2 regions of the Paenibacillus sp. P36 genome follow, and region 2 is predicted to be linked to the other one. Evidence: riboswitches for the same ligand, from Rfam matches in the RefSeq annotation. Region 2 holds a riboswitch; the other holds the start of a gene.
The links. Region 2 has a riboswitch for cyclic di-AMP ahead of ACKTT9_RS04675 (KamA family radical SAM protein). Riboswitches for the same ligand answer to the same signal wherever they lie in the genome.

Region 1: it holds a riboswitch for cyclic di-AMP, as region 2 does, so the genes downstream of both, ACKTT9_RS00975 (ubiquitin-like domain-containing protein) here and ACKTT9_RS04675 (KamA family radical SAM protein) in region 2, are expected to answer to the same signal.

The regions. Positions count from the first base shown of each region.
Region 1 covers NZ_AP038372.1:219,918-224,343, reverse strand. The annotation lists gene rsmA (16S rRNA (adenine(1518)-N(6)/adenine(1519)-N(6))-dimethyltransferase RsmA) at 1-705, opposite strand, end outside; gene rnmV (ribonuclease M5) at 774-1,316, opposite strand; gene ACKTT9_RS00975 (ubiquitin-like domain-containing protein) at 1,433-2,572, opposite strand; cyclic di-AMP (ydaO/yuaA leader) riboswitch at 2,863-3,056, opposite strand; gene ACKTT9_RS00970 (ABC transporter ATP-binding protein) at 3,339-4,082, shown strand; gene ACKTT9_RS00965 (ABC transporter permease) at 4,079-4,426, shown strand, end outside.
Region 2 covers NZ_AP038372.1:1,007,787-1,012,212, reverse strand. The annotation lists gene ACKTT9_RS04685 (cation:proton antiporter) at 1-588, opposite strand, end outside; gene ACKTT9_RS04680 (hypothetical protein) at 816-1,019, opposite strand; gene ACKTT9_RS04675 (KamA family radical SAM protein) at 1,125-2,282, opposite strand; cyclic di-AMP (ydaO/yuaA leader) riboswitch at 2,515-2,650, opposite strand; gene ACKTT9_RS04670 (hypothetical protein) at 2,804-3,091, shown strand; gene ACKTT9_RS04665 (DUF3231 family protein) at 3,262-3,801, shown strand; gene ACKTT9_RS04660 (hypothetical protein) at 3,898-4,188, shown strand.

The DNA of each region.
Region 1 (4,426 bases), 790 kb from region 2:
GAAGAAGAAGTCCACGTCCGCCACCTCGACCGGCGGGGTTTTGCGCACACGCAGCCGGATGACGGCAGAGTCAACGTTCGGCTGCGGCACAAAGACGGTGCGCGGCACGATCGTGACAAGCTCCGGCTCGCAGTGGAACTGTACGGCAATGCTGAGGCTGCCGTAATCTTTGGTGCCCGGGCGAGCCGCCATGCGGTCGGCCACCTCTTTTTGAATCATCACGACGATGTTCTCCAAGGGAAGCTTCTCTTCGAGAAGCTTCATAATGATCGGCGTCGTGATGTAGTAGGGCAGATTGGCGACGACACTGACGCCATCCAGCCCGTCAAAATGCTGCCGGAACAACTCCGGCAGGTCCGTCTTCAAAATATCGCCATGCACGACACTCGCGTGGGGATAAGGCTCCAGCGTCTCGCCTAGAATAGGCAGGAGACGCTGATCGATCTCCACGGCCAAGACGCGCCCTGCGAGCTTGGCCAGCTGCTGGGTGAGCGCCCCGATGCCAGGGCCGACTTCCAGCGCGCCTTTGTTAGGCCCAAGCTCCGCAGCCGAAACGATCTTGCCCAAGATGTTCTGGTCGATCAGGAAGTTCTGACCCAGACTCTTTTTGAGCACAAGATTGTGCTTTTTTATAATTTGTTTCGTTTTACTGGGTGTTGCAACATCTTCCGCTGTTACAATCACTTCATTGCCGGGTATAGTCATTATGTAGCCCTCATTTATCTATAGGTTCTAAATCCTGAATTCCACTGTCACACCTTACTTCACTTTCCCTATATCTTCGGTTCCAGATGCTCCAAGGCTGCCTCAAATTCCTCACGCGAGATCTGGAACATCGCACATCGCTTATAAAATTGTTTGCCATTGCAGTAGCCGATGCCAAGGGCATTGCCAACGACGAGCCTCCGGGAAGCCGCTTCCGGATGAACGATCAACCCTGCAGCTATGAGATCCTCCATAGTAAGCTGCGAGACAGCCCCGTCGTACTCTGTCCGCAGGTTCTGGAGCGCCTCACGGACAATCTCCGGCGCTGCGTTCTCGACGCCGATGTCGCCCTTATACTCGGCCTGCGCCTGCGTGATGAAGGCATGCTTGCAGCCCGGTACCTTGGCTGCCACAATCTTCCGTATCCGCTCACCTGCGTGATCCGGATCCGTAAATATAATGACGCCTCTGCGCTGCTGCGCGAGGGCTATTCGCTTCAATACGGCTTGCCCGATGGCTGAGCCGCCTGTCTCTATCGTATCCGCCTCGACAGCTCGGCGAATAGCGGCCGTATCGTCTTTGCCTTCAACGACGATGACTTCTTTAATCATAATCGGTTCCCTTCCCAGTACGCAGAAAAAGAAGAGGGATTCCCTCTTCTTTCGCCCAGGCTGCTTGCCTGGCAACGTATATTGACATTGTTCCCGCTGAAACAGACGTTTACACGTTAATTTTCAGACGGCTTTTTCGGTCCTACGACATAGACCGTATATCCTTGTTTCGTTCCGAATTTATTAGCATAGCCATGATCTTCAAAGTAAACATCGATCATTTGGCCTTTCACACCGCTGCCAATGTCTTCAGCACGACGGAAGCCAACGCCCTCAATGTAAACCCACCATCCCAGTGGGATAACTTTCGGATCTACCGCAATCGTTCTGCCCTCAGTAACTGTCGTTCCTGTATAGGTCTTCCCATACCCAGGAGAACCTTCGGCTTTGCCTGTCGAATCCGCTCCCGCTGAATAAGCCGTGAGCTTCACGTTCTTGAGGATTTGTTTATACCCGAATGTTACACCATTCTTAGAAACCTCATCCACACTAGGGGATGATGCCGATAGAACGACAACGGGATTTTTCGTGCCAACGGACACAACTTTTTTAACGCTTTGTTCCTGTACTTCTTGACCTACAACAGCTTCTGCAACTAATACGCCATCTTCGTAAGTCTTCTCTTTCTTTTTCAGAAGTACGCCCTCTTTACCTTCTTGAACGACCTGCTCTTTACCCTTAAGCAACGATGCATCATTTTTCTTTTCCGTGTCGAATGCAATCGGCTCTGTTACTTCTTCCGTCTCTTTTTTCACACGGACGATTTTGATTTCATCGCCTGATCCCAAAGAGGCTGTCGGTTCGGGAGTCAGCTTATCGTGCTCCCCAAGTGCAATATGTAAACGTTGCAATGCACTTTCAACCGTTCTTGCAGTTGTGTAAACAGTGGTGGTCTTTCCATCAGCAGTCAATTGAATTGGAGAAGCGTGTTCGATGACGAATTTGTCCCCGCCCTTGATTGTAGCCGTAGGGTCTGCAGATATTTCATCGTGTTCACCAATCGTTATGGCTTGTTCATCCAGTAGGCGTTGCAGGACCCATTGCTTCGTATGCACAACGGTTTCTTGTCCATTCACAACCACGGATACGCTCTTGGTAGCCGTACCGTACAACAACACCAAAAACATGAAAGTCATTGCGATTGAGATTATAGCCAGGCTTAAAATCAAACGCAAGTTTTCATGCTTCCATCGCAATGCGAAGGACATGCTGGATGATCGTTTTACATGGGTCTCGCTAAAAGAGATACTGCCCACTTCTTCGGTCCTCCTTCAAAGCCTCGCCGCCAGGTTACAGCATGATTAAATTTGACGCGACTAAGGTTTTTAATTTAACTTAACGTGTCGTCCATCGGCAGTTGTTTGGAAACAACTGCGTTCTGGTCGTCCCACCCCGCTTTGCTATTCATCATCCTATGAATTCCGGGTTACGATTAGTCGTCCGAAACAGTTAAAGGTCCTTATGGGGACAAAAAGCCAGCAAGAAGAGGACTCTTCTCGCTGGCTTAGTTTGCATAGTAAAAATACACAAATAGCACGCACGACAATCGTTACCTCTCTTACGCTTACGAGGTTAGCTGACGGATTCGGACGTGAGAGTCGCCCTACTCAGACGTAAACTTCCGTTCAACGTCCAAGATTCACCCCTGTTACTCACTCTGTTCACTTCGTCAGCGATGCCGCTTTATAAGCTAACAGTGGTTCCCCCGTTCCCATAATTGGAACTCAGCGAATGGAAAAATGGCAAATTGGTTATTAAGTTATTATGAAAAGTATATTACGCTGTTAATCTCTGCCTGTAAAGGGATTAACACCTACTAAAAAGGGCTAAATCGATTAAAAATAGCTTATTTTCGAAATAAAACCACCTTTTATCTACATTTAACTCATTATAACGTACGAATACTAAGTTTCTTCGTGTTTTCACTCTTAAACTAGGCTTCGAAACTAAATTTGTTTATAATTATCAGGTATGAAACACGTATATAAATTCCAATAATTAGCTATTTAGGGAGGCACTGAGATGGGTCCCATATTACAAGTTGACGCTTTATTCGGGGGATATTTACCAAATAAACCCGTTCTTCACGACCTCACATTTTCCATCCGTCAAGGTGAAATGATGGGATTAATTGGTTTGAACGGCGCAGGAAAAAGTACGACCATCAAGAACATCCTTGGACTGCTTCAACCACAAAGGGGTTCTATAAAAATTAACGGTTTGACGCTGGCCGAAGATCCGCTGCCTTACCGTGCCACTTACGCTTATGTGCCTGAAAGTCCAGAGCTATATGAAGAGCTTACGATTCGTGAGCATCTGGAGTTAACTGCCATGGCTTACGGCTTAACGAAGGATGACTATCTCTCCCGCTCACAAGCGCTGCTCGAGCAGTTCCACATGCAGGACAAGCTCAAGTCTTTCGCAAGCCATTTATCCAAAGGGATGAAGCAAAAGGTCATGATCATGAATGCATTCCTGATCGAACCTTCTCTCTACATCATTGACGAGCCTTTTCTCGGGCTCGATCCGCTAGCCATCCGCTCATTGCTCGAGTTGATGGTCAAAATGAAGCGACGCGGCGCGTCATTTCTCATATCCTCGCATATTTTGTCTACGATTGAAAAATATTGCGATAACTATGTCGTCCTGCACAAAGGACATATGGTCGCCCAAGGCGATTTAGTCGAATTACGTCAGCAGACAGGACTCCAGCAAGCGTCATTGGACGACATCTTTTATAAGCTTGTAAAAGGAGAATTGGTATGAAGGCGATGGACATGGATACCCGTGCCCTATGGCAGAAGAGATTTGAACATTATATGAAGGAATCCATGGGTTACCTGCAGTATGCAGCGCGCAGCAATTTTTTTGGCTTCCTGCTATTTCTTGTCATCCTTTCTTCCTATTATTATGCAAAAATACTACAGCGCCTTCCGACAGATTATCCTTATCTGTGGATCGTCCTTTTGCTGCTGGTACCTTTGTTAGCCTCAAGCCCCATTCGCACGTTAGCCAGAAGCGCAGACCGTATGTTTCTACTGCGCGTTGAACATCAGATGGGTCCTTACTTCCGCGGCGGATTCATGTACAGCTTAGTGCTGCAAGCCTTC
Region 2 (4,426 bases):
GATGCCTCCTAGAACTACTTTGACAAACTCCAATGATCCATGTAGTACGCCAGACATGCTTAGTACCGTCGTTACTAGGGCTATTTTAAAAAGAACAACAGCTACTCCGTCATTCGCCAAACTCTCTCCCTCAACGATAATGGACAACTTCTTGTTCAAACCCATTGACTTAAAGATCGTTAATACGGAGACCGGGTCTGTGGCTGCCATCAATGCGCCAAAGACAAGCGACTTTTGTAAGTCCAGGCCCAATAAGAAATATGAAAGCCCGGCTACCAGAATAAATGTCATAAACGTTCCTAATAACGCCAGTAATAATATCGGACGTTTGTTTTCCTTAATCTCTCCAAAAGGAAGCTTAAGTGCAGCATCTCCGATTAGCGCCGATAAGAAAATTAAAATCACGGCCGTTTGAAAGACATGATCCGAAGACACATAGGTTTTAAATTCATTAAGAGCATTAATGGGAAAAATACCAAGCAAAAGCCCTGCAACAACAAGTAATGTTGGATACGGTTGTTTTATTTTATCTGCTACATAAGCGATCGCAACTGCGATTCCGAGCAGTACAAGCCAGTAGTGGATCATTGAAACCTCCTATGATGAGCCTTGTTGCTATTATGTGTATATTCGTGGTTCATTATCTCCACTTCAATTTATCAGTTGGATTTTCAAGCTTACGTTTTGTTTGTACATCTCTCATGGTCGGTTCTTTCAACTCATTCATAGGCCGCTTCCACCCATCATCACATATACTAAAATATGTTCATCTTTGAACAGAATTTCGATGATCTTACCTTCTTTTGTTTTCATAATCATAATGATTCAATCCCATCTGTCTTTTTTTCAACAGCATGTTCTCCACAAATAGTACCCACTAGCCACTGTAATTCTTGCCGTCTTGTTTTGGTATTTAGCCGACCGCTTACATTATTTACCTTCTTATATTCAATTTCCTTAGATTTTAAGTAATCGATTCTTTTTTGAATTTCTTCTAACATCGCGTATATGGTTAGCATGACTTACCTCCAAAAGTTCTTGAACACTTTTTGTACGCCTAAAAAAACAAGAGGAGCCCCTTAATTGACAGACTCCTCCAAGTTTAACCTCATCATTCTTTTGTGTTAATGCAGAGGCAAGTCCGGAAGATCATTCGCAGAGATAACATCGGCTGCTATTTTCTTTGGCCTATTCCATAGATACTCACTTCCGGGCAGATCATCGAACCATGCTGCGTCAGCAGGGCAATCCAGCACCATAAATTTCCCATATTCGTTATCTCGAGACTGATGATATTTTAAGTATGCCTTGCCACCCTCAATCGCTAGTATTTCAATTTTACCTGACGTATGACTCATGGATAATCGCACTCTTTTTCCAAGACCAGATGTTAAGGACTTCGCACTTTCAACTAACCGGTATACTCTTTCTAGTGGTAATACAAATTCTCGATTACCGGCAACAGGACGGTTAATAAAAAAGTAATACGGTGTTACTCCTGCCCAAGATAACTTATCAAGCAACTCAGCCAAAACGAAGGGATCATCGTTAATTCCTTTAAGTACAGGGGTCTGATTGACAACGATTGCTCCTGCGTTATGTAAAGCTTCGAAAGCCCTTTTTGCTTCTTTTGTAATTTCTCTTGGATGATTAATATGTGCCATCACATAAATACGCTTATCGACTGTAGAATATGTTCTTATAAGTTCAAGTAAAGCTTCGTCTTCATAAATCCTCATGGGGTTAAAAACAGGAATTTTAGAGCCCAATCGAATAATTTTCACATGATCAATTTCACGTAATCGCTCAATTATTTTTCTGAGTTTCGATGTTGCTAGGATTAAACTATCTCCGCCCGTCAGCAATACATTATTAATTTCAGGGTGGTTTTCAATATATGCCAATCCGGGATCAACGTTTGCAACTGCTTCATTCACGTCATTTCGAAACAGCCTTTTGCGGAAGCAATATCGGCAATAGGCTCCGCAAACTTCAGAAACTAGTAATAATGCCGTTGTTTTATATTTATGTTGGCAACCAGGGACAACATAGTTTGTGTCTTCATCAGAAGCATCCCAACGTCCATACTCCGATAGTTCCCCTTCATTAGGGATGATTAGCTTTTTTATCGGATCGCTCGGGTCAGACCAATCAATCAAATTCAAGTAATAATCATTCACACGAAATACGAACTTTTCCGTAATTGCTTTCAGTTTACTTCGTTCCTGCTCTGGAATCTCCGTGATTTTATCAATATCGGTAATGTATTTCGGCTGTGCCATCGATGATCCTCCTTGAAAAGCTGCTATTAGATGTTTAAGGGTGGTTAATGATTCTAAAACGATAACCTCCTTTGCTATATATGGTCATGGATGGGTGTAATAAGACAAATAAAATAGACCCGTATGAGGGTGTAAATCGTAAAATAAATACGATTCAATCCTTCAAAACAGGCCTAATTAAACAAGAAGACCCGTTCTACGGGTCAAAAATGCAATTATTTGCATAATAAAAAGCTGACCCATCCACTGCTGACGAGGTTAGCTGCCGGGCTCGGGAAAGATGGTTCCCTACTTAAAGATTCGCCCCAGAAAATTGGTTCCCCCGCTTTCCAGAATTTATCAATCCGGAAATTAAGCGTAGTTTTATATTACACAACAATGTTGTATTCGTCAAACATCAAACGAAGATTTTCATTACTATAAAAATCCAAAATAATTTTTAGCCACAAACTATCATTATTGATTTTCCTTCCTCCCACGTTTGGAATCATTCTGCCCTAACCGCTGTTGCAAAAACTGTTATGACGTATCAGCAAAATAATAAAAAAGTAGCGATTATTGGTTTGAACGAAGAAATTGGACTTGGCACTATTTCTCGATCCATAGCCATTTTGGACGTTGAGGATAACCCTTTCTTGCCACAGTTTCAGCATCCTTGTTCATTGATAATTTACTGTGCAATGATATCGTTTGGTTTTCCCATCGGTAAAGTGGGAGCCATCGCTTTTGGCGGAAGTCTTGGAAATAAAGTCCAAGAACTTGTTGCTGTTTTAGTTCATCTTAAACTGCCTACATATCAACGTATTTAATTCTCATCGAAATACTAAGTGGTGTGAATGACTTCATTTCCCAATATAATTTCTTAATACTTTGATGACTCAAAGGAAACTTATATAAATCCAAAATATACTTCAAATGTATAGGCGCGTATAATCTTCACTATTCTAGGGGATAGTTGTTATTGGAGGTGTTTCCAAATATGACAACATTCTGGGACGCGATTAAGAGTGTCTTGGGCTCGTTATTGGATGAAGAGCCAGTACCACCGTTGCATGTAGGTGAAGTAATGACATTATGGACACTTCTTACCATCTATGAAGAGGGACAGGTTATCTATAAAATCGCATTAAATACGACTACCGATGCTGAATTAAGGCATGCTGTCGAGAACGCGGTTCATGAATCACTACAAGATATTGAAATGGTCAGGGATTTTTTGATCAAGGAAGGCGTTCCATTGCCCTCTGTGTCAGCGGAAAAACCGGATTCCGAATCTAACCAAATTCCTCTTGGCGTAAAATTTACAGACGATGAAATAGCCAATCTCATCATTGGCAAAATAACAGCTTGTATCGCCTTGTGTGGGCAAGGGGTTTCACAGGGTTTAAGAACCGATGTCACCATTATTTTGCTCAGGTCAATGAGCAGGCTCTTGCAATTCAGTGCTCCTTACCGATCATTAATGAGAAAGCGTGGCTGGATTAAACCGCCGCCTTATTACTATCCCCCTGGAGTGTAAAAAACGTCACATGGAATTTCACTATACGGATGAAAAAGTGACGGAAAAGAAGCACATATACCGATTGTTCGTTACAGGCCAGTTGAAGTCAGGTGTGTGAAAATATGGTTCGGCAATTCTCTTGGTTCGAAAACGCCAACAATCAGCTTGTTATTCGGTGCAGACGTTGACTACGACCAGGACGGTTCGATGAACGAGAGCATCTCTTGCGAAGAAACTCCCGACAATAAACTTACTCTCATGTTGATGTTCAATATGTTTGGCGACAAGGGACCGCACGATCCTAAGAGCATTGTCAATGAAATATGGAAAAGCCATCTGCTCATCACTTCCGTTAGAAATCAACTCGAATTATATAACTTTAGAAAAAAGAATAGCCGCGTTTAATACGCGGCAACTCACTTTAATTCAATCTGATTCCAAGTACTCCGTTCCACCTCTTTAGCCAACGCTTCACGATACTTTTCCGCTCACCTGAGGGTGTGAGGCCACCGAATCATACTGGCAGCCTAATCTACAACTTCCCCTTTTGTATCCAAGACCAAATTCGGTATGACCCGAAAAGTGCAATTAACAATAATAAAATAAGGATAACAAGCCATATCCCAAGTCGATTGATATCGTT